One region of the Streptomyces sp. NPDC057638 genome, then DNA from elsewhere that is predicted to be linked to it. Evidence: riboswitches for the same ligand, from Rfam matches in the RefSeq annotation. Region 1 holds a riboswitch; each other region holds the start of a gene.
The links. Region 1 has a riboswitch for cobalamin ahead of metE (5-methyltetrahydropteroyltriglutamate--homocysteine S-methyltransferase). Riboswitches for the same ligand answer to the same signal wherever they lie in the genome.
Positions count from the first base shown of each region.

Region 2: linked by a shared signal. The riboswitch ahead of ACFVIM_RS10020 (ABC transporter substrate-binding protein) and the one ahead of metE (5-methyltetrahydropteroyltriglutamate--homocysteine S-methyltransferase) in region 1 are both predicted to bind cobalamin.
Region 3: linked by a shared signal. The riboswitch ahead of ACFVIM_RS31110 (prenyltransferase/squalene oxidase repeat-containing protein) and the one ahead of metE (5-methyltetrahydropteroyltriglutamate--homocysteine S-methyltransferase) in region 1 are both predicted to bind cobalamin.

Region 1 covers NZ_JBHVHF010000039.1:17,082-29,239, forward strand. The annotation lists gene ACFVIM_RS08400 (BCCT family transporter) at 1-1,151, opposite strand, end outside; gene ACFVIM_RS08405 (DUF4345 domain-containing protein) at 1,420-1,830, opposite strand; gene ACFVIM_RS08410 (TetR/AcrR family transcriptional regulator) at 1,921-2,556, shown strand; gene fabG (3-oxoacyl-ACP reductase FabG) at 2,930-3,709, shown strand; cobalamin riboswitch at 3,810-4,025, shown strand; gene metE (5-methyltetrahydropteroyltriglutamate--homocysteine S-methyltransferase) at 4,191-6,527, shown strand; gene ACFVIM_RS08425 (DUF6584 family protein) at 6,891-7,418, shown strand; gene ACFVIM_RS08430 (hypothetical protein) at 7,665-7,922, shown strand; gene ACFVIM_RS08435 (amidohydrolase family protein) at 8,172-8,726, opposite strand; gene ACFVIM_RS08440 (hypothetical protein) at 8,715-9,176, shown strand; gene ACFVIM_RS08445 (hypothetical protein) at 10,070-10,801, shown strand; gene ACFVIM_RS08450 (hypothetical protein) at 10,786-12,158, shown strand, end outside.
Region 2 covers NZ_JBHVHF010000049.1:22,462-34,619, forward strand. The annotation lists gene ACFVIM_RS09975 (RDD family protein) at 1-89, shown strand, start outside; gene ACFVIM_RS09980 (immune inhibitor A domain-containing protein) at 364-2,766, shown strand; gene ACFVIM_RS09985 (hypothetical protein) at 2,935-3,243, shown strand; gene ACFVIM_RS09990 (nicotinamidase) at 3,278-3,865, opposite strand; gene ACFVIM_RS09995 (nicotinate phosphoribosyltransferase) at 4,235-5,566, opposite strand; gene clpS (ATP-dependent Clp protease adapter ClpS) at 5,747-6,061, shown strand; gene ACFVIM_RS10005 (DUF2017 domain-containing protein) at 6,061-6,657, shown strand; gene ACFVIM_RS10010 (amino acid permease) at 7,339-8,784, shown strand; gene ACFVIM_RS10015 (Mov34/MPN/PAD-1 family protein) at 8,876-9,298, shown strand; cobalamin riboswitch at 9,352-9,474, shown strand; gene ACFVIM_RS10020 (ABC transporter substrate-binding protein) at 9,517-10,488, shown strand; gene ACFVIM_RS10025 (FecCD family ABC transporter permease) at 10,581-11,585, shown strand; gene ACFVIM_RS10030 (ABC transporter ATP-binding protein) at 11,674-12,158, shown strand, end outside.
Region 3 covers NZ_JBHVHF010000372.1:343-6,442, forward strand. The annotation lists partial or broken gene ACFVIM_RS31095 (ABC transporter ATP-binding protein) at 1-919, opposite strand, end outside; gene ACFVIM_RS31100 (CbiQ family ECF transporter T component) at 916-2,094, opposite strand; gene ACFVIM_RS31105 (SCO2322 family protein) at 2,265-2,954, opposite strand; gene ACFVIM_RS31110 (prenyltransferase/squalene oxidase repeat-containing protein) at 3,098-4,348, opposite strand; cobalamin riboswitch at 4,460-4,602, opposite strand; gene ACFVIM_RS31115 (MBL fold metallo-hydrolase) at 4,907-5,971, opposite strand.

The DNA.
Region 1 (12,158 bases):
AACCAGACGACGGTGGCCCCGCTCGGGACGAGCAGCACCCCGATCAGGAACTCCCGGATGCTGCGGCCCCGGGAGATCCGCGCGATGAACGTTCCCACGAACGGTGCCCAGGACAGCCACCACGCCCAGTAGAAGATCGTCCAGGCGCCCAGCCACGTGCTGTCCGTGAACGCGCCGGTCCGGGTCGCCATCGTGACCAGCTGGCTGACGTACCCGCCGACACTCGCCGGGATCGCGTCCAGGATGTAGACGGTCGGCCCCAGCACGAACACGAAGAGCATCAGACACGCGGCGAGGACGATGTTCGTGGTGCTCAGCCATTTCACGCCCTTGTGCAGTCCGGTGAACGCGGAGATCACGAAGGCCGCGGACAGGGAGACCACGATGAGCAGTTCCACGGTCGTCGAGTCCGCCACGCCGACGGTGAGGTTGAGCCCCTTCGCGACCTGGAGGGTGCCCACCCCCAGGCTCGTGGCGGTCCCGAACACGGTCGCGAACACCGCCAGCAGGTCGATCAGCCTGCCGGGCCAGCCGTTGGCCCTGCGTTCCCCGAGCAGGGGCACGAACACCGAGCTGAGACGGTTGCCGCGGCCCTTGCGGTAGCCCGCGTAGGCGAGCGCGAGGCCGGCGATCCCGTAGATCGCCCACGGGGTGAGGGTCCAGTGGAAGAACGAGTACTCCAGCGCCGTTCCCGCCGCCGCGCCGGTGCGCGGCTCCACCCCGCTGCCCGGGGGCGGTGCCAGGTAGTGGGTGAGGGGTTCACCGACGCCGTAGAACATCAGGCCGATGCCCATGCCCGCGCTGAACATCATCGCGATCCAGGCGAGGTTGGTGAACTCCGGCTCGCTGTCGTCCTGGCCGAGCTTGACCCGGCCGTAGCGGGAGAAGGCGAGCAGCACACACAGGACGAGGAAGGCGTCCGCCGCGATCACGAACAGCCAGGCGAAGTTGTCGAGCACCCAGTCCAGGGCGGAACGGGACGCGCCGTCGAAGGACTCCTTGCCGATGGCCGCCCAGGCGACGACGGCGACGACGACCACGACACCGACTCCCACGACCACGGCGTCGGGGGAGGTGTCGCGGCCGGTGGGGTTCTGGGACTCCTCCGGCCCTTCGGGCCGCCCCGGCTCTTCCTGCGATTCCACGCTCATCGGGGTCACTATGGTGGGGATCGAGCGGCTATGTGCGCATGGCACGCCGGTCACTCGGCTGGTGCGGCTATCCGCGCCCCCCAGGCCGCGCCCGTTCCCGTGCGGTCCGGCCCGGCCGCGTCACCTGGTGCCCCCGACCGGCCGCCACGGCACGAGCCCGGGGGCCCCTCTCCTGGCACGTGGTCCCGGCGCGTTCGGCGGTGCCGCGGAGCCGGTCCCCGGTCCTGGCGCGTCGGCGGGTGTGCGCGGGGAGGGGCCCGTGGGGTCCTCACCTGGCGGGCGCGGCGTCCCTATCACCGCGGGTGGCCCGCTCCTCCGCGTCGGCCAGCCAGAGGAAGACCGGCGGCAGACAGAGCTCGATCACCGTCAGCGCGATCTGGAACCCGTGCGGTCGGCCGTGCACGGCGAGCGAGAGCAGCCGGGCGACGCCGCCCAGCAGGAAGACCCCGGCCAGCCACCGCACCGCCCGGGCCGGGATCGGATGCCGGCGCGCGGCCCAGAGCCAGGCCAGTCCGTAGCCGACGAAACCGGCCCCCATGAACCGGCCCCAGCTGTCCACGGTCGCGTCGGCGGAACCCGCGCCGGGGAGCGCCGCGTTGCCAAGTGCCATGTGGAACAGGCCGATCGCCACACAGGACCAGCCCATCAACCGAGTGAGTAAGCGCAGAACCCTGGCCACAATCCCTCCAAGCCGTCACGGCGGAGATTAGTAGACATGCGTCTACTAGAGTGGCCGCGTTAGTAGATCCATGTCAACTAAGCTTCGCCCGTGCCTCCCCGCCAGCGACTCACCCCAGCCGACCGCCGCGCCCAGCTCCTCGCCGTCGGCGCACGGCTCTTCGCCGCCCACCCCTACGCCGACGTGCTGATGGAGGAGGTCGCCGAAGCGGCCGGTGTCTCCCGGGCCCTGCTCTACCGCCACTTCCCCAGCAAGCACGCCCTCTTCGCCGCCGTCTACCAGCAGGCGGCGGACCGCCTGCTCGCCGGGACACGGCTCGACCCCACCGACTCCCTGCCGGAGCAGCTCGCCCAGGGGATGGACGTCCATCTCGACTACTTCGTGGCGAACCGCAACGCCGTCCTCGCCGCGAACCGGGTCCTCGCGGGCGACCCGGTGATCCAGACGATCATGACCAACGAGCTGGACGCGCTCCGCGCGCGGCTCCTGGCCGTACTCCCCCTCGCGGACGAGAACGCCCGCGAGGCCGTGTCCGGCGTCCTGAAGAGCTGGCTCGTCTTCGTCCAGGTCCTCTGCGTCGACTGGCTCACCCACGAGACTTGCACCCGCACCCAGCTCCGCGACATCTGCGTCGGCGCGGCCCTCGGCGCCCTCCGGCCGCTTCTCGACGAGGACCCCGCCCCCGACGGGCCACCCCGGGCGCCCAGCGCGCGTGGCTCGGCGTAGCGCCCTGGCCGCACCCCGTCCGCCGCGACCGTGACCGGCGGTGGCTCCCAGCCGTCCGAACTCGACGTCAGGGCCGTGGAGTACGGGCCGTTCGGCCACGTGGTGAAGCCACCGGGACAGCGAACGGGGTGACCCCGTACCAGCGTCACGACACCGACCCGGCGGGGCGGGCCACCTCCGTCGCGGTCTCCGGCGGCACCGGAACGCCCGCCACCGGCTATCACCCGTCCACGGGAGGGGCGGCGAGCGGCTGTTTTGAGTCGGCTCGGCCCGTTCCTGGGCGGCGCCGCGCTGTGGGCGCCTACGGTAATGATCATGGTCGTGTCCGCACGGACGGACACGTGGGCAACCGAGGCGAGGACGTGGGAACGGGATGACGGGTACTGACTGGCGGCAGCGGTCCGTGGTCGTGACGGGTGGGACGCGCGGGATCGGACGGGGTATCGCGCGACTCCTCGCGGCCCGGGGCGCGGCGGTCGCGCTCACCGGCCGGGACGCGGCGACCGCGGAACAGGCCGCCGGGGAACTCGCCGCCGCCACGGGCGGCCGGGTCACCGGCCTGGGCCTCGATCTGCGGGACCCGGACGCGATCGAGGCCATGGCGGCGGAGGCCGAGCGGCGGCACGGGCACGTGGACGTGGTGTGCGCCAACGCCGGGATCTTCCCGGAGAAGCGGTTGCGGGAGATGACGGCCGCCGATGTGGACGAGGTCCTGGCCGTGAACCTGCGCGGATCGATCCTCGTGTCGAAGGCCTTCCTGCCCGCCATGGAACGCGCCGGACACGGCCGGATCGTCCTGACCTCCTCCATCACCGGTCCCACCACCGGCTACACCGGCTGGTCCCACTACGGCGCGAGCAAGGCGGGCCAGCTCGGCTTCCTGCGCGGCGCGGCCCTGGAGCTGGCACCGGCCGGTATCACCGTCAACGCCGTCCTGCCCGGCAATGTGCGCACGGAGGGCCTGGCCGAACTGGGCGAGGACTACCTGCGGCGGATGACGGACTCGATTCCGGTCGGCCGGCTCGGCGAGACCGCCGACATCGCGCACGCGGTGCTGTTCCTCGCCTCCGACGAGGCCGCGTTCATCACCGGTCAGACCCTCACCGTCGACGGAGGGCAGACCCTTCCCGAGTCCCTCGACGCCCTGGCCTGACGTATCAGAGACCAGGGCCCCGGCGCTCTCTCCGGCAAGGTGTCTCATCTCACCGTCCGGATTCTGGACAGCCTGCGGCGGGTTCCCGGAGCGGGCGCCTAGAGTGACCGGTGCAGCTGGTTCGCCCTGTCCGCCAGACAGACGCGTCGTAAGAGGGAACCCGGTGGGAATCCGGGACTGCCCCGCAGCGGTGAGCGGGAACGACCGCCGTCATACGCACTGGGCCCGGGAGGGTCTGGGAAGCGACGGCCAGTAGGTGTTCCGTCAAGGGACGTGCCCGCGAGTCCGAAGACCTGCCCGTTGCCCGTACCTGGCCCCAGTGCCGTGTACGGACATCCGGTGACCTCGTGGGCGGGTCGGCACGGACAGCAGACGGACGACCGCGCCGCACCGCGCGATCGTGTCCGTCCGGTTCGTCACCCCTTCGCGTCCTCGTCCCGTCACCGGGTTCTCAGGGATTCATCTCGCGAAGGAGATCTCCGTGACACCGAAGTCGACGACGACACCGAAGTCCGCGACCGCGGCGGCACGCGCCACCGTGTACGGCTACCCCCGCCAGGGTCAGGCCAGGGAGCTGAAGAAGGCGATCGAGGGCTACTGGAAGGGCCGTGTCACCGCCGACGCCCTCCGCGCCACCGCCGCCGAGCTGCGCCGGCGCAACTGGCGGGAACTGGCCGACGCCGGGATCGACGAGGTCCCCACCGGTGACTTCTCGTACTACGACCATGTGCTCGACACCACCGTGCTGGTCGGCGCCATCCCGGAACGGCACCGCTCGGCGGTCGCCACCGACCCGCTCGACGGGTACTTCGCCATGGCGCGCGGCACCCAGGAGGTGGCGCCGCTGGAGATGACCAAGTGGTTCGACACCAACTACCACTATCTGGTGCCCGAACTGGGCCCCGACACCGTCTTCACCGCCGACCCGGCCCAGCAGATCAGCCAGCTGACCGAGGCGCGGGCAATGGGGCTCACCGCCCGCCCGGTGCTCGTCGGCCCGGTGACCTACCTCCTGCTCGCGAAGCCCGCGCCGGGCGTGGCGGCGGACTTCGACCCCCTCACCCTCCTGGACCGCCTCCTCCCCGTCTACGCGCGGACCCTCACCGCGCTGAAGGCGGCGGGCGCCGAGTGGGTACAGCTGGACGAGCCCGCCCTGGTCCAGGACCGCACCCCGGCCGAGCTGAACGCCACCGCCCGCGCCTACCGTGACCTCGGCGCCCTGACCGACCGTCCGAAACTGCTGGTCGCCTCCTACTTCGGCCGCCTCGGCGCGGCCCTGCCCGTCCTCGCCAAGTCACCCGTCGACGGCCTCGCACTCGATTTCACCGAGTCCGCCGCCGCCAACCTCGACGATCTCGCCGCCGTCGGCGGACTCCCCGGCAAGCGCCTGGTCGCCGGAGTGGTCAACGGCCGCAATATCTGGATCAACGACCTCGCCAAGTCCCTCGGCACCCTGGGGACCCTCCTCGGCCTCGCGGACCGGGTGGACGTCGCGGCCTCCTCCTCGCTGCTGCACGTCCCGCTCGACGCCGCGCTGGAGCGGGACATCGACCCGCAGATCCTGCGCTGGCTCGCCTTCGCCCGCCAGAAGACAGCGGAGATCGCCACCCTCGCCAAGGGGCTGAGCCGGGGCACCGCCGCCATCGAGGGCGAACTCTCCGCCAACCGGGCCGCCCTCGCCTCGCGTGCCGCGTCCCCCATCACCCGCGACCCGGCCGTCCGGGCCCGCGCCGGGGCCGTGACCGACGCCGACGCCCGCCGTTCCCAGCCCTACGGGCAGCGGACGGTCGCCCAGCGGGAACGCCTCGGCCTGCCGCTGCTGCCGACCACCACCATCGGCTCCTTCCCCCAGACCGACGAGTTGCGCGTCGCCCGCGCCGATCTGCGGGCCGGACGAATCGACTCCGCCGGGTACGAGGAACGCATCCGGGCCGAGATCGCCGAGGTGATCTCGTTCCAGGAGAAGACCGGCGTCGATGTCCTCGTCCACGGCGAGCCCGAACGCAACGACATGGTGCAGTACTTCGCCGAACAGCTCACCGGCTATCTCGCCACCCGACACGGCTGGGTCCAGTCCTACGGCACCCGCTATGTCCGCCCGCCGGTCCTCGCCGGGGACATCTCCCGCCCCGAACCGATGACCGTCCGCTGGACCTCCCACGCCCAGTCGCTCACCGACAAGCCGGTCAAGGGCATGCTCACCGGCCCGGTCACCATGCTCGCCTGGTCCTTCGTCCGCGACGACCAGCCCCTCGGCGACACCGCCCGCCAAGTCGCCCTGGCCCTGCGCGACGAGGTCGACGACCTGGAGGCCGCCGGGACCTCCGTCATCCAGGTCGACGAACCGGCGCTGCGCGAGACCCTGCCGCTGCGCACCGCCGACCACGCCGACTACCTCGCCTGGGCCACGGAAGCCTTCCGCCTCACGACCAGCGGAGTGCGGCCGGACACCCAGATCCACACCCACATGTGCTACGCCGAGTTCGGCGACATCGTCCAGGCCATCGACGACCTCGACGCCGACGTCATCAGCCTGGAGGCCGCCCGCTCCCATATGCAGGTCGCGTACGAACTGGCCACCCATGGCTACCCGCGCGAGGCCGGACCCGGCGTCTGGGACATCCACTCCCCCCGCGTCCCCTCCACCGACGAGGCCGCCCGCCTCCTCCGCACCGGCCTGAAGGCCATTCCGGCCGAACGCCTCTGGGTCAACCCCGACTGCGGCCTCAAGACCCGCGGCTGGCCCGAGACCCGCGCCTCACTGGAGAACCTGGTGACGGCCGCCCGTACCGTACGAAACGAACTGCCCGCCTCCTGACCTCCCACCACCCCTCGGCCGGGGCACCCACCGGGCGCCCCGGCCGGGCCATGAACGGCGCGGCTCGGGTGGGTCATCTCCCGCGCCTGCGGGTTCGACACTTGCTGACCTGCGGTCCTACCGGCGAGTAATGCGATTTTGCTTCACTTGCGTTCGGGGCTTCACGGTCCTCCCGTCGTCGGCGGCTTGACATCTTCTCATCTACCGGCGTGACCGCTCTCCCGTCCCGGGCGACCCTGCTCCGGAGACGCTGACGGCTCCTCCGTACACACGGAGTGGACCAGTCCGCGAGCTGACGCTGTTGAGGCGCGGTGAGCCGAAACCGTGTCGACGTAAGCCAGTTCGCTACTGGATCATGCGTTCATGTCCCTGAGAGAGACCCTTGCCCGGGTCGACACCGATCTGGCCGCCGGCCGGGTTCCCCTCGCGCGGCAGCGGCTGCGCGGGCTCGTCTCGTCCTTCCCGCATGATCTGATGGTCCGTCGGCGGCTCGCCGAGGTGTACCGGCTCTACGGCGACGCCGCCGAGGCCGGACGCTGGATGTATCTGGAGGAGGACCGTGACGGCCGTGAGACCGCCGCCTTCGAGGCGCGGTACGGGTCTCCCGGGTGCCGGATGAAGGCGCTGGCCTGGCGTGGGCCTGAGGCGGCGGCCACCACCGCGTTCGCTGAGGGACAGCTGGTCACGGTGCGGACCGCCTGCGCCGAGGAGTTGGGGCACCCGGTCGACTGGGACGATCCCGACTCCTACCGGGGGAGCCTGGAGGAGGAGGGCGAGCCGCCCGCCGGGCCGTGGACGGTCAGTGATGTGCTGGCGGCCGTCGGCTGCCTGGTGGTGGTCCTCGCGGCCAGCGCGATCTGGATGAACGGCCTCTTCGCGCTCTTCGGCTGACCGGGTCCACACCGAGGTCGGCGGCGAGCATGGCGCGAGGTCCGGCGGCGCGGCACTCGTCCGCTTCCGGTCACCGACCGCGTAGGGCACTGCCGAGCGGACCACGGGGGACGCCGCCGCTCAGGACGCGGGGGCGGGAGCCGAGTCGGCGGCCCCGGCGGCCGCCCGCCGGGGCACGGGCCGCCGGGATGGCGTCGCTGGCGGTGGCGGTCACACGGTGTCAGTGCGGCACAGTAGGTTCCCCTCATGACGACAACGCTCCCGATGTACCCGTGGACCGATGGCGTGGGTGAAGAAGGCTGGTTCGAGGGAATCGACCTGTCCTTCGACACCTGGAAGCACGACGAGGGGATGCCCTTCGACGATGCCGGGCTGGTCTGGGGGGAGTTCCTGGACCGGCTGGCGGAGGAGGATGTCGTCCTGACCACCGAGCAGCGGCGGATCGTACGCCCCATCTTCGACCGGCTCTGGGCCACCTACGCGGGCGCGAGGAGGCGGCCATGACCGGCGACCTCGTCGTCGGCTGGCGGCGCACCCCGGTGACCAGGGTGCGCGCATCCGGCTCGTGATGATCGCCGTCGGCCCGAGCGGAACCAGGGCGGAGGTGTTCCCGGCCGGAAGTCCCGCCGCCGGTGCCCCGGACGGTGATGTCACCTCCCGGCCGTCCCGTGGGAACTCCGGGTGAGGTGGCGTACGGACGAGGAGTTGCAGCGGGCGGGGGTCGTACGGCGAGGGCAGCGGTCACGGACGCGGTCAGCGGGTCAGACGGACCCCGCGCCGCCAGATCGCGGTGATGGCGGCGACGGCGCCGATGTCCGTGGTGGGATCTCCGTCGACCAGCAGCAGATCCGCACGTCGGCCGACGGCGACGCGCCCCCGGTCGGCCAGGCCGAAGCGGTGGGCCGGAACGCTCGTCGCGGCGGCGAGCGCCTCCTCGGCGTCCAGGCCCGCCTCGGTGAGCAGCCGGAGTTCGCGGTGGAGACCGCTGCCGTGGGCGGGGGCGAAGGGGGTGGCGTCGGTCCCGGCGAGGAGCGGCACACCGGCGCGGTGCAGCGCCCGCAGCGCCCCGACGGCGTGGGCGTACTCCCCCCGGTGTCCACAGCCTCCGGCCGGGGGACGCCCGGCGGTGATCGCCTCGAAGTACGCGAGTGTGGTGACGACGAAGGCTCCCTGGTCGCGGACGCGCTTGGCCAGCCGTCGTGACATGGGGTCGCCGGGTTCGCGGTCGACCCACACATGGGTGAGACCGTCGACGCCCGCGTCGAGCGCGACAGCGGTCTCCGCGGCGGTGATCGCATGCGCCACCACGCGGATGCCGGCATCATGGGCGGCCGCCGTGAGCGCGGTGGCGACCTCCGGGCGCTGATGGAGGTACTGGCTCCGGATGTGACGCTCTGGACCGACGGCGGTGGCGTCGGTCCGGCGGTCAGTCTCCGGCCGGTGCACGGGCGGGACCGGGTCGCCGCGGTGTTCATGGCGGTCGCCCGCGCGCTGCCCTCGGAAGGGCTGGTTCTCAAGTACCGGCGGGTGGCGCAGGATTCTTGCGCGTTGCTCTTCGCCGAGGACGGTCCCCTGGCCGCCCTCGTCGTCGACCTCGCTCCCGGCGGTGACCGTATCGTCTCCGTCTTCTCCGTCACCCATCCCGGCAAGCTCTCCGGAGTCGGGCCGGGTCACCGCGCATCACCGGCGCCCGGTCCGGAGGGTCGCGCACCTTCCGCCCGGCGGATTCCGTCAGGCCGTGCGGTCGTGGATCGGTGACAGGGCACACCGGGCGAGACGCGCGGAGGGGATGCGGAGGAGGCTTGGAGGGGCTTGGATCTGTCGGACCTGACCGACATGACCTGACCCACGTCACCTGACCGAGGTGACCTGACGGGTATGGGCTGACGGGCTCCTGGCCGGGAGGAGGGTCGACCCGGGCGCGGTACCGCATATGGAGCGGCGGGCACGGCTGATGAGACGGTACGCGGACTTCAGTGGTCGCGGCCGGGGCCGGGCTTCACACGGCGCCTGGTCCGGCACCGGGACGCGGCCGGGGCCGGGCGCGGCCCCGTGGTGTCGGCTCACGTCGTCCCCGGGTGTCAGCGCCGCCCGGCCGGTGAGACGGTCGTCGGCACCGGCCGGACGGTCGCGGTCGGCGAGACGCTCGGTGTCGGGCGGCTCGGAGCCGAGACGGAGGCGCGTCGCCGTGTCGCCGAACTCCGTGCCCGAGCCCCGTTCGCGCCGGATGGCACCGCCGCACAGCCAGCTCGGTGACACCGCGCCGGTCCGGCGCTTCGCGTCGAAGCCGAATCCGTACCGCGGCGAGGTGCGGGCCGTTGCCCTGGATGCGACTGGTCGCCATAATTCACGGCACATTCTGCATATACACGGACGATCTTGTACGGGGGCACAGGATGGCCGAGCGGGGACAGCGTCCCGACACACCGGCGGATCCGGGAACCGGCGCGCCGCCCGGTCCGGGACCCGGACCGACACCCGCCATCCCTCCGGAAGGACCTGTCCCGGAACCGGCCCCTCCGACTCGGCCCGATACGCCCGTACCCGTACCAGCGCCGCGGCCCGACGGCGACACCGCCGGTGACACGGATGGTGGTGACGACTCCGGCGCCGGTCCGCGGGGGACCGTCCACAGGATCAGAGTGCGGGCCGTGGCCACGGTCACGGCGCTGACAGGGATCCTCGTCAGCGCCGTCGTCGCGGCGGTACTCGCCCTCTACCTGGACGTCTGGTCGAGCAGCGGGGCCGCACCGGGCACCCCGGGCGTCAGCGCCCAGGCGGAGATGTGGTGGGACCTCAGCCGGGACCACCGGACGGTCCGCGCGGACGCGTCCGAAGGGAAGCGGACCAACCTGGGCTTCAACGCTCCCGGCGGCAGCAGCAGCATGGACAGCATGATCGCCAGGGGCGGAGTGCACGCCGGCTACCTGCGGGTCCGCCTCATCCTCGTCAACTTCTCCAAAGCGCCCGCGGTCGTGACGTCGGTACGGGCCCGGGTGGTGCGCGAGCGCCCCATCCCCGCCGGACCCACCTTCCGCTGCGGACCCCAGGGGTCCGGTGAACCGAGCCGGGTGAAGCTCAGCCTCGCCCAGCCACGGACGCCCGCCAGCGAGGTCGACGAGAACGGCGACGTCCTCGGCCGCTACCCCGTCCAGCGGTACCAACTGGCCAAGCAGGACGACCCCGGACTCTTCGACATCGAGGTCACGGCCGGCGCCAAGGCGTATGACTTCGTCTTCGAGATCGAGTACCAGCAGGGCGGCCGGAAGAAGACCGTCGTCGCGGATGACGCGGGACGGTCGTTCACCCTCGCTCCGATACCCCCCGAGACCTCCCGGGACTATGTGTGCAACCCGCAGCTCAACGCATGGACACCGACGTGACCGGGAACCGCGCCACCACCAGCGCCGGACGGCGGGGGTTCACTCACCGCGCGGCCTTCCTCACCGTCGTGATCACGACGGTGGCCGCGGTCTTCTGCACCACCCTGGCGGTGGACGCGCTCGGGCGGCGGTCCACCGGGGGCGCGTCCGTCGGGGCCGTCGCCAAGCCCCTCCCGCAGGGAACATGGACCGCCACCACCCCGCGCGCCGGCACCACCGCGCCCGCGGGATCGCTGGACCTCGCCCGGGGCTGCGGCCCCCTCTTCGACTGGGCCGTGCGGCAGCGGGCGGTACCGCGGGGAACCGCCTCCGTCTCCTACGCCGTGACCGCGCCCGCCGGATCCGGGGTCGTCATCCAGCAGATCAAGGTGGTACGGGGAGAGACCATCGGCGCCCCGCGCGGCGATGACGTCGGCTGTGCCGGACGGGTCGGCGCCCATGGGGAGACCACCCCCCGACAGGACACCTTCAACCTGGACGGCGGGCCACGCCTCAAACAGGTGCTGCGGGCGGTTCGGCCGTCAGGTGTCGCGACAGGCGTTCTGCACGTGGAGACCCGGACATGCCGGTGCGAGTGGTGGGTCGAACTCAAGGCCGTCGTGGACGACCGGGTACGTACCGTACGCATCGACGACGACGGCAGGCCCTTCCGGATCGCCCCGCCGGTCCGTCCCCTGGCCACACCGGTCGACGACGACCTCACCGGAACGCCGGTACCGCTCTCCCGGGCACACGGCGACCCGGGGGTGCGGAACGGGATCGCCGTCCGGGGCGCGGCCCTCTCCCCGAGCCTTTACGCCCCGGGCGAGCGGTGGCTGATGGAGATGGAACGCGAGGTGGACGCGGCGGCCCTGATCGGCGGCAACCTCGACGTGGCCGGGGTGGCCTGCGGCCGGATGGCGCGGGCCCTGGTGGCTCGGGGGGCCACCCCGGCCGGAAGCGCCGTGCTCGAACTGCGCATCGCCGCCCCCGTCGACACCGTGACACTCGACGCCGCGATCCGGGTGCATGAGGTGCGGGTGCCCCGGCGGCCCCGTCACCACTACGCCTGTGCGGGTCCCTCCTGGAACCCACCGGACCGGGCGGAGGACCGCCTTGAGTCCCTCGTGGCGGACCGTTCCGCGTATCTGGACACCATGCACGCCCTCGGACCGTTCCCGAGCGGCTCGCTGAAGTACGACCCCGGCTGGAAGGTACAGGACGCCGTCGGACGGACGATGCCGTTCGCCGTCGACGAAACGCTGAACCTCTACGCCATCGGGGAAGGACGCTTCGTCACGAGCGTGCACGGTTCCATCGGGGCCGGGCGGGCCACCTATACGTTCACCATCGAGGTGAGGGTGACCACTCCTGCGGG
Region 2 (12,158 bases), on a different contig from region 1:
ACAAGCCCTACCGCCAGGGGCTGCACGACAAGGCGGGCAAGACCGTGGTCGTGACGGTGCCGGAGGGGCCGCCACCGCCGACTGTGTGACGTGTGTGGCTGTGTGACGGCGGCCTCCCCGTGTCCGCGCGGGGAGGCCGCCGTGCGTGTGGACGGACGCGCCCGCGCCTCGCGGGTGCTCCCCTGAACGTCCGCCGCCCGCAAGGGGATTCCGCTTGTGGCATAGAGCAGGGGGATGTCCACGTCAAGGGTTGTGTTTTCTTCGGGCGCTGCGGTCGAATGCCGTCACTTGTGACGCGCGAGCCTCGCCCGGACGACTCCACACAGGTCCGCCGTGAAGGTTCGCGGGGGAGGAAACCAACACGTGACCACGAACCGACGGACGATCAGAGCGTCGGCGGTGATCGTCGCCCTCGCGACGGCCACCGCGGGTGCCGCGGCGTTCAGTACGGCGCAGGCGGGGGAGCAGGGGTCCCCGGCCCCGGCGGCACTGGAGCGCCATGACCCGGCGCCCCAGAAGGGCCATGTCGACCACGATCTCGACGGCCCGTTCACCCAACGGCAGCAGCAGCAGCGCAAGGCGGCGCTGGAACAGGTCATATCCGGGGACGCGACCGTCGAGAGGCGCGGCGCGTCCAAGGTCGTCAAGCTCGGCAAGGGCAAGTACGTCGAGCTGGGCCGGGAGAAGACCGACAAGATCTTCACCATCCTGCTGGAGTTCGGCGACAAGGTCGACACCACCACGACGCACGACCCGGACGGCCCGGACGGGCCGCTGCCGCCGGTGGTGAAGTACGGCGGCACCCCGGGACCGCTGCACAACAAGATCGCCAAGCCGGACCGTACCGTCGACAACTCGACCGACTGGAAGGCGGACTACAACCGCCAGCACTTCCAGGACCTGTACTTCGGCGCCGCGCCCAAGCAGTCCCTGAAGACCTACTACGAGCGGGCCTCCTCGGGCCGTTACTCGGTCGCGGGCACGGTCTCCGACTGGGTGAAGGTCGAGTGGAACGAGGCCCGTTACGGCTCGAACTACTGCGGCGAGTCGACCTGTGAGAGCGTCTGGGACGCGGTGCGGGACGGGGTCAACGCCTGGGTCGCCGACCAGAAGGCGCAGGGCCGCACCGACGAGCAGATCAAGGCGACCCTGGCCGAGTACGACGTCTGGGACCGCTACGACTTCGACGAGGACGGCGACTTCAACGAGCCGGACGGCTACCTCGACCACTTCCAGTTCGTCCACGCGGGCGAGGACGAGTCCGCGGGCGGCGGCGCCGAGGGCGCCAACGCCATCTGGGCGCACCGCTGGTACGCGTACGGCACCTCCGCGGGCAAGACCGGTCCCGCGGGCAACAAGGCGGGCGGCACCCAGATCGGCTCGACCGGGATCTGGGTCGGCGACTACACCGTGCAGCCCGAGAACGGCGGCCTCGGCGTCTTCGCCCATGAGTACGCCCATGACCTGGGCCTGCCGGACCACTACGACGACTCCGGCCGGGGCGAGAACGCCACCGGCTTCTGGACGCTGATGTCGTCCGGCTCCTGGCTCGGCCGGGGCAAGGAGGCCATCGGCGACCTGCCCGGTGACATGACCGCCTGGGACAAGCTCCAGCTCGGCTGGCTCAACTACACCAAGGGCCGGGCCGCGACGACGTCCACCCACACCCTCGGGGTGCAGGCGTACAACACCAAGCGCCCGCAGGCGCTCGTGGTCGAGCTGCCGAAGAAGCCCGGCACCACCCCGCTGGTCAAGCCCGCCCAGGGGACCAAGCAGTGGTGGACCGACCAGGGCGACAACCTGCGCAACACCCTCAGCCGCTCGGTCGACCTCACCGGCAAGTCCAGCGCCGCGCTGGAGCTGAGCGCCTGGTGGCAGATCGAGAACGGGTACGACTACCTCTACACCGAGGTCTCCACCGACGGCGGCGCCAACTGGACCCCGCTGGAGGGCACGGCCGACGGCAAGCCGATCACCCGTGACGGCAGTGACCGCCCGGCGCTGACCGGCCGCTCGGCCGGACACCAGAAGCTGGTCTTCTCGCTGGACGCCCACGCGGGCAAGCGGGTCGACGTCCGCTTCCGCTACCGCACCGACACCGCCACCGCCGAGAAGGGCTTCGTGGCGGACGAGATCACCGTGACCGCCGACGGCGCCCCGCTCTTCCGCGACGACGTCGAGGGCACGGACAACGCGGGCTGGACCACCAAGGGCTTCACCAAGGCCGGGGAGAACGTGACCCGGCTCTACGACCACTACTACCTGGTCGAGAACCGCCAGTACGTCTCGTACGACAAGACGCTGAAGACCGGTCCGTACAACTTCGGTTTCCCGGCGCCCAAGGACCAGTGGGTGGAGCACTTCCCGTACCAGAACGGGCTGATGATCTGGTACTGGGACACCTTCCAGCGGGACAACCGCACCAGCGCCCACCCGGGCCAGGGACGGCTGCTGCCGGTCGACGCCAACCCGGCGCCGATGAAGTGGGCCGACGGCACGATCATGCGCAACCGGATCCAGAGCTTCGACGCGACCTTCAGCACCCGTCCGTACGACGCGATCACCCTGCACCGGGCCGGGGCGCCGACCTCGATCCCGGCGAAGCCCGGTAACCCGGTCTTCGACGACCGCAAGGGCGTCTACTGGTTCGCGGAGAACCCGACCGGTGGGGTGAAGGTGCCCAACACCAACACCAAGATCTCCATCGTGAAGGAGCCCGCGAGCGGGGAGACGATCACCGTGAAGGTGGCCCCCTCGACCCGGTAAATGACCTTGTAAAAAGCGAATCCGCAGGTCAAAACATGATCGGCCGCAACCCCCTGGCGGGCTGCGGCCGATCGTGTTTAGGTGCGAGGTGACAGACCCGTTCCGTCCAGACCCGTCACGACCAGACCGGTTCCTCTGGACACGCCATCTCACGGGGGAGTGGTCGCCATGCCCGGCGGAGGTTATAGCAAGCTGCCCAACGGCAGCGTCGTCGTCGCCCTCAGCCTGCCCAACCCGCTGGCGGACGGACGCCCCGCGCGCTTCCTGGTGCACGCGGCGAACCGGGCCCGCGCCCTGACCAGGCTGCGGAACCTGGGGCTGCGCGCCGTCTATCTGCGGGGCAACGCGGAGCCGCCCACACTGGACGAGATCACCGCCGTACTGCACCATCCCGACGGGCTGATCTGGCGCAGCCAGCCCGGGGCGGTGGCGGAGCTGTGGCATCCGGTGCGGGCGCTGGGGCGGCCCGTCGGGTGAGGGCCTGGTGGCGTCCCGGCGCCCGGCCGCCGTCTCAGACGACCGGCTCGCCCGTGAGCGTCACACCCGCCGCGCGCAGCTCCTCCAGCACCCGCGCGGTGCGCTCCTTGGAGACGCCCGCCGTCAGATCGAGCAGCACCTGGGTGGTGAAGCCCTCCCGGGCCGCGTCCAGCGCCGTCGCGCGCACACAGTGGTCCGTGGCGATGCCCACCACGTCGACCTCGGTCACCTCGTGGTCGCGCAGCCACTGGGCCAGCCCGGTGCCGTTCTCGTCGGTGCCTTCGAAGCCGCTGTAGGCGGCGGCGTAGGAGCCCTTGTCGAAGACCGCCTCGATGGCGCCCGAGGCGACGGCCGGGGCGAAGTTCGGATGGAAGCCGACACCCTCGGTGCCCGCGACACAGTGGCGCGGCCAGCTCGTCTCGAAGTCCGGGGTGTCGGAGAAGTGGTCGCCCGGGTCGATGTGGTGGTCCCGGGTGGCGACGACATGGCGGTAGGCGGCCGGGATGGACGCACCGATGAGGTCGGTGATGGCGGCGGCGACCTCGGCACCCCCGCTGACCGCGAGGCTGCCGCCTTCGCAGAAGTCGTTCTGAACGTCGACGACGATCAAGGCGCGGTGCATAGGGGAGTCCTTACGGGGAGTACGGGGATATGGGGGTGTCTGTGGGCGCTGGGGCTCTCGGTGGCTCTCCGTCGAGCGTAGAGAGTGGGGAGCGGGTACGGGAAGGCGCGTGGGCGGTGCGCCGCGCCCGGCCCCGCCGCGCACGCCCCCGGTGACCTGCGCTCCCGCCCCTTGCTCCCGCTCCTTGCCCTGGCTTCCCCCTGATCGGCGGGTCAGTCCCCGGAGCCGCCCGCCGTTCCGGCTGGTCACCACCCGTGTCCCGGCCGCCGGGCCGTGCTGGTGTCCCGGCCGCCGGGCCGTGCGGCCGGTCGGGGTGGCCGGGCCGCGCCGATGGGCGGGGCGGCCGGGCCGTGGGGACGGGCGTCGCGGTCAGACGTACTCGGTGGGCAGGACCGGTTCGCCGCGGGAGAGCTGGAGGGCGGACATCGGCAGCGCCGCCCGCGCCGCGCGGTGCCGGGCCCGCGCCGCGTCCAGCGGCTCGCGCGCCACGATCTCGCCGCCCACGACCAGCGGCACCAGCAGCTGGGAGCCGGCCAGATCGGCGGGCACCTGGCCCGAGCCGATGACCTCCGCCTCCGCGACCCCCTCCGCGTCCCGCCGCCGCGCGGCCCACTTGCGCCCGCCCACGGAGTACTTCGCGCCCAGCGACTTCTTGGCCACCGGCTCCAGCGGGGCCTTCGGATCGGCCGAGCGGGCGCGGGCCACCAGCTTGTACACCATCGAGCAGGTCGGGTGCCCGCTGCCGGTCACCAGCTGGGTGCCCACCCCGTAGGCGTCGACGGGGGCCGCCGCCAGCGAGGCGATGGCGTACTCGTCCAGGTCGGAGGTGACCACGATCTTGGTGTCCCGGGCGCCGAGCTCGTCGAGCTGCTGGCGGACCCGGTGGGCGACCAGCAGCAGATCGCCGGAGTCGATCCGTACCGCGCCGAGTCCGGTCCCCGCGACCTCGACGGCGGTACGGACGGCCTCGGCCACGTCGTAGGTGTCGACCAGCAGCGTGGTGCCCCGGCCCAGCGAGTCGACCTGGGCCCGGAACGCGTCCCGCTCGCTGTCGTGCAGCAGGGTGAAGGCGTGGGCGCTGGTGCCGACGGTCGGGATGCCGTAGCGGAAGCCCGCCGCCAGGTCGGAGGTGGAGTCGAAGCCGCCCACGTACGCGGCGCGGGCGGAGGCGACGGCGGAGAGCTCGTGGGTACGCCGGGCACCCATCTCGATCAGCCGCCGCCCCTGGGCGGCGGCGGACATCCGGGACGCGGCGGCGGCGATGGCGGAGTCGTGGTTGAGGATGGAGAGGATCACCGTCTCCAGCAGCACGCACTCGGCGAAGCTGCCCTCGACCCGCAGGACGGGCGAGCCGGGGAAGTAGGTCTCGCCCTCCGGGTAGCCCCAGATGTCGCCCCGGAAGCGGTAGCCGGAGAGCCAGGAGAGGGTGGGCTCGTCCACGATCCGGTTCTCCCGCAGGAAGGCGATCACCCCGGGGTCGAAGCGGAAGTTCTCGACGGCGTCCAGCACCCGTCCGGTGCCGCCGACCACGCCGTAGCGGCGGCCCGAGGGGAGGCGGCGGGTGAAGACCTCGAAGACGGAGTGGCGGTCGGCGGTGCCCGCCCGCAGCGCCGCCTGGACCATCGTGAACTCGTACTGGTCCGTGAAGAGCGCCGTCGAGGGCACGTCCACCGGCAGTCCCACCAGGTCAGCTGTGTTCACGAGAATGACCTCGCGCTTTCGTCTCGGCCGCCCGCAGGGCTCGGGCGATCCAGCCATGGCCCGGATCCTACCCCAGCATTTCGTCAAAGTGACGAGATGGGGGCGGGGTGCGGGCGGCGGGCTCTTCAGGGCTCGCTAGAGGGGTGCCCGTTTATGCGCTCCGCAGGCACGGGTGGCAGCATGGACCAGGTGAGTGTTGCTCCCACCGAGATTGAACGGCCCGCGTCGGCCGAGGAGACCTTCGCCGTCCCCGAGCCGGATGTGCCCTGGGTGACGCTCGTCCACAACGACCCCGTGAACCTGATGAGCTACGTGACGTATGTCTTCCAGGCGTACTTCGGCTACTCCAAGGACAAGGCCCGCAAACTGATGCTCGACGTCCATCACAAGGGGCGCGCCGTCGTCTCCAGCGGTACCCGCGAGGAGATGGAGCGCGATGTGCAGGCGATGCACGGATACGGGCTCTGGGCGACGCTCACGCAGGACCGCGGCTGATGCCGGGGCACTTCGAGCCCCGTCCCGGGGGCGGCGCGTCGATCACGCTCGACGAGGTCGAGATCTCCATCCTGCGGTCGCTCGCCGTCCAGCTCATGGAGCTGATCGGGCCGGGCGAGGAGCCGGTGGAGGGGGCGGACCCGCTGGCCGCGCTCTTCGCCGAGGGCCCGAGCGAGCCGCCGTCGGACCCCGCGCTGGCGCGGCTCTTCCCGGACGCGTACGGAGGGCCGGACGCGCACCAGGGGGACGAGTCCGCGAAGGCGGCGTCGTCCGAGTTCCGCCGCTTCACCGAGAACGACCTGCGGACGCGCAAGCGCGATGACGCGCATGACATGGTGCGGGCGCTGGACGCGCTCTCCCCGGGGCCCGGGGGGTCGGCGGAGCTGACGCTGGACCCGCGCCGGAGCGCGCGCTGGCTCGGGGCGCTCAACGATCTGCGGCTGACGATCGGGACCCGGCTTGAGGTCGGCGACGACGACGAGGGCGCGGGGCTCTACCGGCTGCCGGACTCCGATCCGCGCAAGCCGATGGTGATGGCGTACCTCTGGCTCGGGGTGCTCCAGGAGACGCTTGTCGAGACCCTGATGCCCTCCTGAGGCCGTGGGCCCTCCCGGGGGGTGATGTCCTCCTGGGGCTGTGGTGCCCTGCGGCCCTGAGGCTCCTTCCTGAGGCTTGATCGCCCCGGCGCCCGTCCCAGCCGCCCATCCCGTCGCCCGTCCCGTCGCCCGTCCCGTCGCCCGGACGGCCGAGAGGGCGGGTAGCGGGGGGTGCGCGCTGGGTGGGGTGGTTTCCGGCCCCCTGTCACCCCTGTCCCCTCTGCTCATGGGGCTACGGGTTTTCCCGCGCCCGTCCGGTTTCCCCGGCTCCGTACGGCCGGTTGCGGAGGTTCCTGTTCCAGTTCGCCCGGCGGGGCTCGGTCCATGCCGAGCGGCGCCCTCCGGCGGCTGTATGGGGCGAGGGGGCGCGTCGTGACTTACGTACGCTCAGCGGACGCTCAAATCCGGATAACGATCGGGTTACCACATCGTCCTAAATTCATCCATTGTGCGGCTTTTGCCCGGTTGTTTCTGTGGCGTGAGTCACAGAGGCCCGGGATGATCTCGAACAAGGCCGTGATAGATCTGCACGACCGCCAGGGGCGCCACCCATGCCCCTGGGGGCGCTTGTACCGGCTGACCGCCGGTGGCACTCCATCCGTATCCGGGGGGATCAGGACCTGATCCGCGTCCGTCGCGTCTGTCGCACGGGGCGGATCCGCGTGGAGAAAGGGCGCACACATGACCTCTGTGCAGGTCGGCAAAGAGGACGGGCACGGCGACGGGAACGCCGCGCGGTCCGCCGCCGGAGGCGGTGAGGACCAGGGCTACCACCGGGCACTCGGCGCCCGGCAGATCCAGATGATCGCGATAGGCGGAGCCATCGGCACCGGCCTCTTCCTGGGCGCGGGCAAGGCCATCTCCAAGGCCGGACCCAGCCTCATCCTCGCGTACGCCATCGCGGGCCTGGTCATCTTCTTCATCATGCGCGCCCTCGGCGAGCTGCTGATGTACCGCCCGGTCTCGGGGTCGTTCTCCGACTACGCGCGGGAGTTCATCGGGCCGTTCGCGGGGTTCGCCACCGGCTGGACGTACTGGCTCTTCTGGGTCGTCACCGGAATGACCGAGGTCACGGCGGCGGCGCACTACATGACGTACTGGTTCGACATCCCGCAGTGGGTCTCGGCGCTGATCTTCACGCTGATCCTCTACGGCGCCAATCTGATCTCGGTGAAGATCTTCGGTGAGCTGGAGTTCTGGTTCTCGATGGTCAAGGTCACCGCGATCGTCGGCATGATCCTGATCTGCGCCGGAATCATCACCCTCGGCTTCACGGACGCGGGCGACACCGCCTCCTTCTCGCTGCTGTGGAGCGACGGCGGCTTCTTCCCCAAGGGCATCGGCGGCACGCTGATGACGCTCCAGATCGTGATGTTCGCCTTCCTGGCGGTCGAGCTGGTCGGTGTCACCGCGGGTGAGTCCAAGGACCCCGAGAAGACCCTGCCCAAGGCCATCAACACCGTGCCGTGGCGCATCGCCGTCTTCTACATCGGCGCGCTGATCATGATCCTGTCGGTGGTCTCCTGGACCAACTTCGAGCCGGGCGTCTCGCCCTTCGTGGCCGCCTTCGACAAGATGGGCCTGGCCGTCGGCGCGGGCATCGTGAACTTCGTCGTCCTGACCGCCGCGCTCTCCTCCTGCAACTCCGGGATGTACTCCACCGGACGCATGCTGCGCGGCCTGGCCCTCAACAACCAGGGCCCGAAGATCTTCACCCGGCTCACCAGGAACGGCACCCCGCTGATCGGGACCACCTTCTCGGCCGCGCTGATGATGTTCGGTGTCTGGATCAACTACCAGTGGCCCGGCGAGGCGTTCAACAAGATCGTCTCCTTCGCCACCATCTCCGGCATGTGGGCCTGGATCATGATCCTGGTCAGTCAGATCCGCTACCGCGCCAAGGTGAACCGGGGCGAGCTGCCCGAGTCGACCTTCAAGGCGCCCGGCGCGCCCTACACCAGCTGGTTCGCGCTCTGCTTCATCGGTCTGGTGATCGTGCTGATGGGCGTGGACAAGGACGCCCGGGTCTCGCTGTACGTCGCGCCGGTCTGGGGGCTCCTGCTCGGGGTCTCCTATCTGGTGCTGCGCAAGCGGGACCCCGAGGGCGCCGCCTTCAGCAAGCGCTGAGGCGCCCCCTTCGCAGACCAGGCATTCCCAGCATGCGGGCCGTTTCGTATCACCCATTGGTACGGAACGGCCCGCTGCCTATGCTGACGGCATGCTGACGCTCACCCAGGCACTCTTCGACCAGATCGTGGCGCACGCCCGCGCCGACCACCCCGACGAGGCGTGTGGCGTCGTCGCCGGACCCGAGGGCACCGACCGCCCGGAGCGGTTCATCCCCATGGTCAACGCCGCCCGGTCGCCCACCTTCTACGAGTTCGACTCGATGGACCTGCTCCGGCTCACCAAGGAACTGTGGGCCAACGACGAGGAGCAGGTGATCATCTACCACTCCCACACGGCGACCGAGGCGTACCCCTCCCGTACCGACATCTCGTACGCCAACGAGCCCGGCGCCCACTACGTCCTGGTCTCCACCGCCGACACCGACGGCCTCGGGCCCTTCCAGTTCCGCTCCTTCCGGATCGTGAACGGGGAGGTCACCGAGGAGGAGGTGCGGATCGTCGAGGCATACTGAGCCTCACACTTGAGCGAGCGCGTCGAGCGCGCCCAGCACCAGGTGATACAAGAGAACAGACGTATGAACAGGGCGGTGGGACCCAGGAAGCCGGTGTGACTCCGGCGCGGTCCCGCCACTGTGAGCCAAGCGATCCGCTTGCCAGCCAGGAACTGACCCGCCGCCCTTCTCCCACCACCCAGGGGACGTGGAAATCCCCGGAGGAGGCACCACCCGTCATGTCCAGGCGCCGCAGAACCACCGTCATCGCCGCCCTGCTGCTCCCGCTCACCCTCGCGGGCTGCTCCACCACCCCCGAGCCGGACCGCAAGGCCACCGGTGCCGCCCCCGGCTTCCCGTACACCGTCGACAACTGCGGTGTGAAGACCACCTATCAGGCGCCGCCGCGGCGCGCGGTCACCATGAACCAGCACGTCACCGAGGTCATGCTGGAGCTGGGACTGGAGAAGTCGCTGGTCGGCACCGCCTTCCTGGACGACCGGGTGCTGCCGGAGTACGCGAAGGCGTACGGGGAGATCCCCGTGCTCGCCAAGGAGTACCCCTCCAAGGAGAAGCTGCTCACCGCCAACCCGGACTTCGTCTACGGCGGTTACGCCAGCGCCTTCAAGACCGAGGACGGCCGCACCCGCGCCGAGCTGAAGAAGACCGGCATCGACACCCGGCTCAACCTGGAGAACTGCACCACCGAGCGGACCACCCTCGACGACGTCTACCGGGAGGTCGAGGAGGTCGGGCGCACCTTCGGCGTCGGCGACCGCGCCCAGCGGTGGATCACCGAGGCCCGCGCCGTGGTCGCCGCCACCGGCACGACGCTCACGGGCCGGGCGCCGGTGCCGGTCTTCGTCTACGACAACGGGGACAAGACCGCCTTCACGGCGGGCGGCCGGGGCATCGGCAACGAGCTGATCACCCGCGCGGGCGGCCGGAACGTCTTCGCCGACCTCGACAAGGCGTTCGGCGACGCGACCTGGGAAGAGGTCGTCGCCCGCAAGCCCGAGGTCATCGTGATCTACGACTACGGCTCGGTCACCGTGGCGCAGAAGAAGCGGAAACTGCTGACCGACCCCGCGCTCAAGGACGTCCCGGCGGTGCGGAACAAACGCTTCGCGGTGCTGCCGCTCTCCGACGCCGTGCTCGGCGTCCGGGCGCCCGCCGCCATATCCAAGCTGGCCGCGCAGCTGGCGCGGTGAGGGGCGTGACGGTGGCCGCCGGGGGCGTGTCATCGGCGGGTACGGAGGCGGGCGCGGCGGGCGGCCCCGGCGCGCGGCCCGTCCTCGCCCGGCTGCGCTACGGCGCCGTCGTCACCGGCCTGGTGGCCGCGCTCGGCTGCGCGGCCCTGGCCGGGCTGGTCCTCGGCTCCGTACGGATCCCGGCCGGGCAGGTGGTCGACGCGCTGCTGCCGGGGGCCGCGCCGAGCCCGTTCCGGACCATCGTGCGTGAGGTACGGCTGCCCCGGGTGCTGCTCGGGATGGTCGTCGGCGCCGGACTCGGGGTCGTCGGCGCCGTCCTCCAGGCGCTGGTGCGCAACCGGCTGGCCGACCCCTTCCTGCTGGGGATCTCCTCCGGAGCCTCCACCGGCGCGGTGGTGGTGCTGACGCTGGGCCTCGGCGCCACCACCGCCGTCGCGATGCCGCTCGGCGCGTTCCTCGGGTCGCTGGTCGCGCTCGCGCTGGTCTTCGGGCTGGCCCGGCGCGGCGGGATGATGACCGGGCCCCGGCTGGTGCTGGCCGGGGTCACCGTCTCGTACATCCTCACCGCGCTGACCACGCTCGTCCTGGTGGCGTCGGCGCGGCCGGAGCACTTCCGCGAGGCCCTGTACTGGTCCCTCGGCGGGCTCGGCAGCGCCCGCTGGGACGGGATCCTGCTGCCCGCCGTCGTGCTCGGGGCCGCGCTGCCGCTGCTGCTGGCGCTGGCGCGACCGCTGGACCTGCTGCTGGTGGGGGAGGAGGGCGCGACCGTGCTGGGGCTGGACGTGGGGCGCTTCCGTGCCGTCGTCTTCGTCCTGGTCTCGCTGGTCACCGCCGTGATGGTGGCCGCCAGCGGCGCCGTCGGGTTCGTCGGGCTGATGGTCCCGCACGCCGCCCGGCTGCTGGTCGGCGCCACCCACCGGGCCCTGCTGCCGGTCTGCGCGCTGCTGGGCGCCGTCGCCCTGGTCGTCGCCGACCTCGGCGCCCGTACCCTCTTCTCCCCGCAGGACGTTCCCGTCGGCGTGCTCACCGCGCTGATCGGGGGCCCGCTCTTCCTCTGGCTGATGCGGGGGCGCACCGCGCAGGGGGCACCGCTGTGACCCGCGCCGCGCCGGGGGCACCGGTGATCCGTACCGCGCCGGGGGCACCCGCGACCCGCGTCGTCTTCCACCCGCGAGGAGTCCCGTCGTGACCGCCGCCCTCACCCTGACCGGCCTGGGGTACGAGACGGAGGGCCGCGCCCTGCTCACGGGGATCGCGCTGCGGGCCGAACCCGGCCAGACCGTCGGCGTCGTCGGCCCCAACGGCAGCGGCAAGACCACCCTGCTGCGCTGTGTGTACGGCACCCTGCGCCCCACGGCGGGCCGGGCGCTGCTGGACGGCGACGACCTGCTGGTGCTCGGGGCGCGGGAGCGGGCGCGCCGGGTGGCGACCGTGCCGCAGGACAGCCCGGCCGAGTTCGAGCTGACCGTGCGGGAGGTCGTCGCCATGGGGCGCAGCCCGCACAAGCGGTTCTGGGAGCCGGACTCGGCGGCGGACACCGCCCTCGTGGCCGAGGCGCTGGAACGGCTGGCCATCACCGGGCTCGCCGACCGGGCCTTCCCCTCCCTCTCCGGCGGCGAGCGCCAGCGGGCGCTGGTCGCCCGGGCGCTGGTGCAGCGGCCGGGGCTGCT
Region 3 (6,100 bases), on a different contig from region 1:
TGGCAGGACCGTCCGTGCGGGCAGGGTCACCGGTGCCGGTGGGGGTGCTGGGGGCGCGGTGACCGTCGAGGGCTTCCGGGGTTCGGGTTCCCACGGTCCTCGCCGCGTCCAGCCGTTCCCGCAGCCCCGCCGCCCGGCGGCGCGCGTCCCGTACCGACAGCGGCAGCGGGTCCCAGCCCATCAGCCGTCCCAGGCCGACCACGGGCGGGAAGACGGGGGAGAGCGCCATCACCTCGGCCGGGGTCCCGAGCACCGCGCGTTCCCCGGGGCCCGGCAACAGCACCATCTGGTCGGCGTAGTGCACCACCCGTTCCAGCCGGTGCTCGGCCATCAGGACCGTCGTCCCCAGGTCGTGCACCAGCCGCTGGAGGACGGCCAGCACCTCCTCGGCGGCGGCCGGGTCCAGCGCGGATGTCGGCTCGTCCAGGACCAGGACCCTCGGGTGCGGGGTGAGGACCGAGCCGATCGCGACGCGCTGGCGCTGGCCGCCGGAGAGGGTGGCGATGGGCCGGTCCCGCAGTTCGGTCAGTCCCAGCAGGTCCAGGGTCTCCTCCACCCGGCGGCGCATCACGGCGGGGGCGAGTCCCAGTGACTCCATGCCGTAGGCCAGCTCGTCCTCGACCGTGTCGGTGACGAAGTGGGCGAGGGGATCCTGTCCGACGGTGCCGACGACATCGGCCAGCTCGCGCGGCCGGTGGGTACGGGTGTCCCGGCCGTCGACGGTGACCCGGCCGCCGAGGGTGCCGCCGGTGAAGTGCGGCACCAGCCCGGAGACCGTACCGAGAAGGGTCGACTTGCCGACCCCGGACGGGCCCGCGAGCAGCACCAGTTCGCCCTCGGGGACGGTCAGGTCGACCTCGGCCAGGGTCGGTCGCGCCGCGCCGTCGTAGGTGACCGAGACATGCTCGAAGCGGATCACGCGGACTCCTTCGGGCCAGGGGGTACGGAAGGGCCAGGGGGTACGGAGGTGACGGACCCGTCCGGTGGGCGGAGTGCCGTGGTGGAGGGGGCGGGCACGGTGGGCGCGGGCCGGGGCGCGGGGGAGGGGCCGTCGGGCACGGGTGCGACGAACGCGGGCAGCAGCCCGGCGAGGATCCCCAGCGCGGGCAGCAGCGGCAGCTCCGGCGGGACCAGCGGCACCACCGACGGATGCAGCGCGTCCGCGTCGAGCGTCCCCGCCAGGATCGTCAGCGCGGCGACCACCACCCCGGATCCGGCGATCAGCCAGGAGCGCGGGCCGAACCGGTCGGGCCGGTAGCGGGTGCGTACCGAGCGCCTGCCGCCCAGCCGCAGTCCGGCGACGGCCGCCAGCACCCCGCCGCCCAGCAGGAACGGTCCTGCGGTGGAGCCCTCGGCGGAGAGCAGCCCGTAGGCGCCCGCGCAGATCCCGAGGAGCCCGCCGATGACCAGCGCGGTCGTGGTGTGCCGTACGGCGGGCGGAACGGCGGCGGTCCGCCCGTACCCCCGCGCGTCCATCGACGCGGCGAGCGCGACGGACCGCTCCAGCGCGCTCTCCAGCACCGGCAGCCCGATCCGGGCGACGGCGCGGACACCGCCCGCTTCCCGTCCGCGCAGCCGCCGCGCGGTGCGCAGCCGGGCGACGTCGGCGACGAGATGGGGCGCGAAGGTCATGGCGACGACGACGGCCACCCCGATCTCGTACAGCGCCCCGGGCAGGCACTTCAGCAGCCGGGCCGGGTTGGCCAGCGCGTTCGCGGCGCCCAGGCAGATGAGGATGGCGGCCAGCTTGGCGCCGTCGTACAGGGCGAAGACGATCTGTTCGGCCGTGACCCGGCCGCCGAGGCGGATCCCCTGGGCCCAGTCGGGGAGCGGGACCTCGGGGAGGGTGAGAAGGGTGTGGCTGCCGGGGATCGGTGACCCGAGAACGACGGAGAAGACGACCCGCAGCGCGATCACGAACAGCGCCAGCTTGAGGAAGGCGCTGTAGGAGCGCGCCCAGGGCGCGTCGGTGCGCCGCGCGGCGACGACATACGCCGTCACGACCACCAGCAGTCCCAGCAGGAGGGGATGCGTGGTCCGCGACGCGGCCGTGGCCAGGCCGAGCGCCCACAGCCACCAGGCACCCGGATGCACGGCGTTGCGCCGGTCGGCCCGGGGGGCGCGCAGCCGCTCCCCGGGGCGCGGGCGGCGGCCCCGCGTGGGCTCGGTGGGCTCGGCGCGTTCGGTGGGGTTCTGGCCGAGGTCACGGAGGCGGACCCCGTCCCCGTACGGCGGTACGGGCGGGGACTGGTCCCGGTCCCGGCTCATCGGGACCGGCGGCGGGACTGCCAGAACGCGGCGGCGCCGAGCACGACGACGGCGCCCACTCCGGCGAGGGCGCCGACGGAGGGTCCGCCGGACTCCTCCGCGCTGGACTCCTGCGCGCGGGTGTCCCCTTCCGGCGCCGCGCCGGCCGTGGTCCGCGGGCGGTCGCCCGAGGCGGGGACCTGCTCGCCGCAGCCCGCACCCGGATAGCCCGCGATGGCGCAGAGCAGCGCCTGCTGGTTGTAGCGGAGCGGCTTGGCGACGGCGGCCAGCGCCTCCGCCGCGGTCGCGTCCGTCCCCACCCGGGCACAGGCGGCGCGCGGCGCGGGCGGCCGCTCGCCGGAGGGCGCGTCCTGGGGGGTGCCCGGGTCGATCACCACGGCGACGCGTTTGCGGTCCGGCTCGGCCGCCGTCGTACCGCAGACGGCGGCGAAGTCCGGGGCCTGGCGGGGGCGGGTGGCGTCGGCGCTGTTCTCGCTCACCGCGAAGCGGAACCCGTTCACCGAGCCGTCGGCGGGACGGGCGGTGGCCGGGCCCTCGGTGGCGTAGGACCAGGCGCGGCCGTCGCTCTGCCAGAAGGACCAGTAGCGGTATCCGGCCGCCTCGGCGGGTGTGGCGGCGGCCACGCCGAGTCCGACGGCGAGGACGGTGCCGAGGACGGTGCCGAGCAGGGCCGCCAGGGCGAGCAACGGGGTCGACGGCGGGGTGAGCGAGCGGGCGCGGGCCTTCCCGGCGGTGCCGGGGCCGGGCCCGTCCTCCGCCTGGCCACGGCTGCCCGGGGTCCCGGGGCCGTCGCCGGGCGTACGGGGGCGGGGCCCGGCGCTGTCGCCGGTCACGACTTGTTCTTGCGGCGGCCGCTGATCAGGATGCCCGCGCCGACACTGGCCGCGAAGAAGGCGCCGACGAGCCACCACTGGCCGCTGTCGGAGCCCTTCTCGTCCTTCTCGTTCTCCTTCTTCTTCTCTTCCGTGGCCTGGGCCGCGTCCGCGCGCGGGTCCGGGCCGAGCGCGGTGAGCTGCGCCACCAGGTCCGCGCCACCGAAGTCGGTCGGCTGCGCCCCGGCGGCACGGGCGGCGAAGATCAACTGGGCGTACGCGGCGGGTCCCGACTCCTTCGCCCATGCGGCCGAGTTCGCCTTCAGCCAGGCCAGGGGCTTCGCGGTCCGCTCCTTCAGGCCCTGGGCGGCGAGGGCGGCCACGGCGTCGGCGGTGTTGCCGACATCCGGCTTGGGGGCGGAGTCGGTGGCGCCGGGCATCGGCGGGGTCAGCAGATGACCGGTCGCGGCGAGGGCGCCCGCGAGGTAGGCGGCGCCGTTGTGGGCGGCGTCCGGGAGGGTCTTGCCGGGGACACAGGCGGTGCCCCGGGCGTCCGGCTCACCGGCGGCGGGCGAGAGCCCCTGCCCCCGCGCCGCCACCACGGCGGCGGCCGTGGAGTCGGCGACCATGCCGGGCTGCTTGGGCTGGTAGACGAAGGCGCCGCCGTCCTTGCCACCACAGGGCGTGGCGAACGTCAGCAGGGCATCGAACGGCGACTTCCCGCCCGGCGAACGCACCTCGGCGGGCTTGACGCCCGCCGCCGAGAACGCGCCGATCACCAGCGAGGTGGAGTTGGCGTCGCTGGCGCCGCCGGGGTTGTAGCTCCAGCCGCCGTCCGCGTTCTGGGTGGACCGCAGCCAGGTCACGGCCTTCTGGGCGGTCTCCTTCTCACCGAGCGCGGTCAGCGCCTGGACGGCCACGGCGGTGGCGTTGGAGTCCAGCGGCAGCGAGGCCGGGCACGCGGCGGAGACATCGGCCCGGTAGGAGGCGAAGCCGCCGCTCGCGCACTGCTGGGCGGCGAGCCACGCGACCGCCTTGTCGGCGGGGACGACACCGGAGACATCCTGGGCGAGCAGGGCCAGGGACTGGCGCCAGACACCGTCGTAGGTGGGGTCGCCGCTCCCGTACAGCCCGGACGGCAGGACCGGCGACGGCGCCGGGCTGCCCGTGGTGGCGGGCGCGGCACTGGCCGCCGGGGCGAGCGCGAGCGCGGCCGTGCCCAGTGTGGCGGATACGGCGAGCGCGACGGCGCGGCGTGCGGTGCTCATGGACGGGGGCCTCTCCTGCGGAAGCCGGGCACGGGCACGCTCTTGAGGCACCAGGGCTCCGACTCCGTACTCCTCGACGGTGCCGGTCACCGGCGGGCCGCCGGTGGCACGAGACGATCACAACGGGGTACGGGGCATTCCGGCTCGCCACCCCGGGGTGCCCGGCGGTGGCTCACGGCTGCGGGTCAGCGCCGGATTCGCACCGGCTTCCCCCCGTACGGACGTGAAAACGACGTGTCCACTCTACCGGCCGGTCCGGCGGGTCGTGGCTGGCGGACTGACTGCTTCCGGATCGGCGGGCGTGTCCCCGGGGGCGCGGGCCGGTCGCCTCGGGGGTGGCGGGTTCTGGACGGCGGGCCGGTCGCCTCCGGGGTGGCGGGTCCGCGTTCGGGGCGCCGGGCCCGGGATCGCGGGACGGCCGCCTGCGTGTCCCCGGGCCCAGAACCGGCCGCCCCCGGGCCCCGAACCGGCCGCCCCCGGGGTCTGCCCGGACGCCTGGCCGTGGGCCTTCGGAACCCTTGGCCGCCGGGCCCCGGCCCGCTCCCCTCCGGCGGCCGCTCACAGCGCCACATACCGCTCCGGCACCCCCGCCAGCCGCTCCGCCCGCCCCCGTCGCACCAGATGGCGCAGATGGGCCTCCACCTCCGAGACGGCGATCGTGCGGGAGGCCGGCGGGATCCGCTCCCATGCCCGGTTCCACTCCATGAGTTCCGCGAGGCGCCAGGGCGTGCGGGGCTCGGTCAGCAGGCCGAGCAGCAGCGCGAGACGGGTCTCGTGGTGGCCGAGCAGTGCGCTGACCCGGGCGGGGGCGCCGGTGAAGGGGTGCTGGTGGGCGGGGAGGACCTCGGCCGGGGCGAGGCGGGCGACCCGTCGCAGGGAGGCCAGGTAGTCGCCCAGGGGGTCGGTCCCGGCTGGGTCGTCTGGGTCGGCTGGGTCATCTGGGTCCTCGTACAGACCGATGTGGGGGCTGATCCCGGGGAGCAGGTGGTCGCCGGAGAAGAGACGGCCCCGGCCGGGGAGCCCGGCCGGATGGTTCTCCTCCAGATGGAGGCAGACATGGCCGGGGGTGTGGCCCGGCGTCCAGATCGCCCGCAGTCGTCGGCCCGTGAGGTCCAGCAGCTCACCGGCGGCGATCTCCCGGTCGGGCAGGGCGGGCCGCAGCCCCGGCACCGCGTCGGCGCCGCGCGCGCGGAAGGAGCGCATGACGGCCAGATGCTCCTCGGGCGCTCCGGCGGCGGCCAGCTTCTCCTCCATAGAGGCCAGCCAGCGCTCCGGCGGGCCCTCCCTCGTACGCCGGACGACGTCGGTGTCGGCCGGGTGCATCGCCACCCACGCGCCGGACTCCGCGCGGACGCGGGCGGAGAGGCCGTGGTGGTCGGGGTGGTGGTGGGTGATGACGACGCCGTGGATGGCGGAGACGTCGGCGCCCAGCGCCGTCAGTCCGGCGGTGAGGGCCTCCCAGGAGGCCGGGTCGTCCCAGCCGGTGTCGATGAGGACCGGGCCACGGCCGGTGTCGAGGAGATGGACCAGAGTGTGGCCGAGGGGGTTGTCCGGGATGGGGACCCGGACCGACCAGACCCCGCCGCCGTGGTCCGTGGTCCCGGCCGCCGGTGACCCTGTCATGCCGGTACCTCCGTCACGTCGGTGCCGCTGTCGTGCCTGCCCGTGCCTGTTCGCGCCCGTCCGTCCGTCATGCCGGTGCCGGTGTGCTGTCCCCCGCGCGGGTGCCGCCCCGTGCCGGTCCCGTGCCGG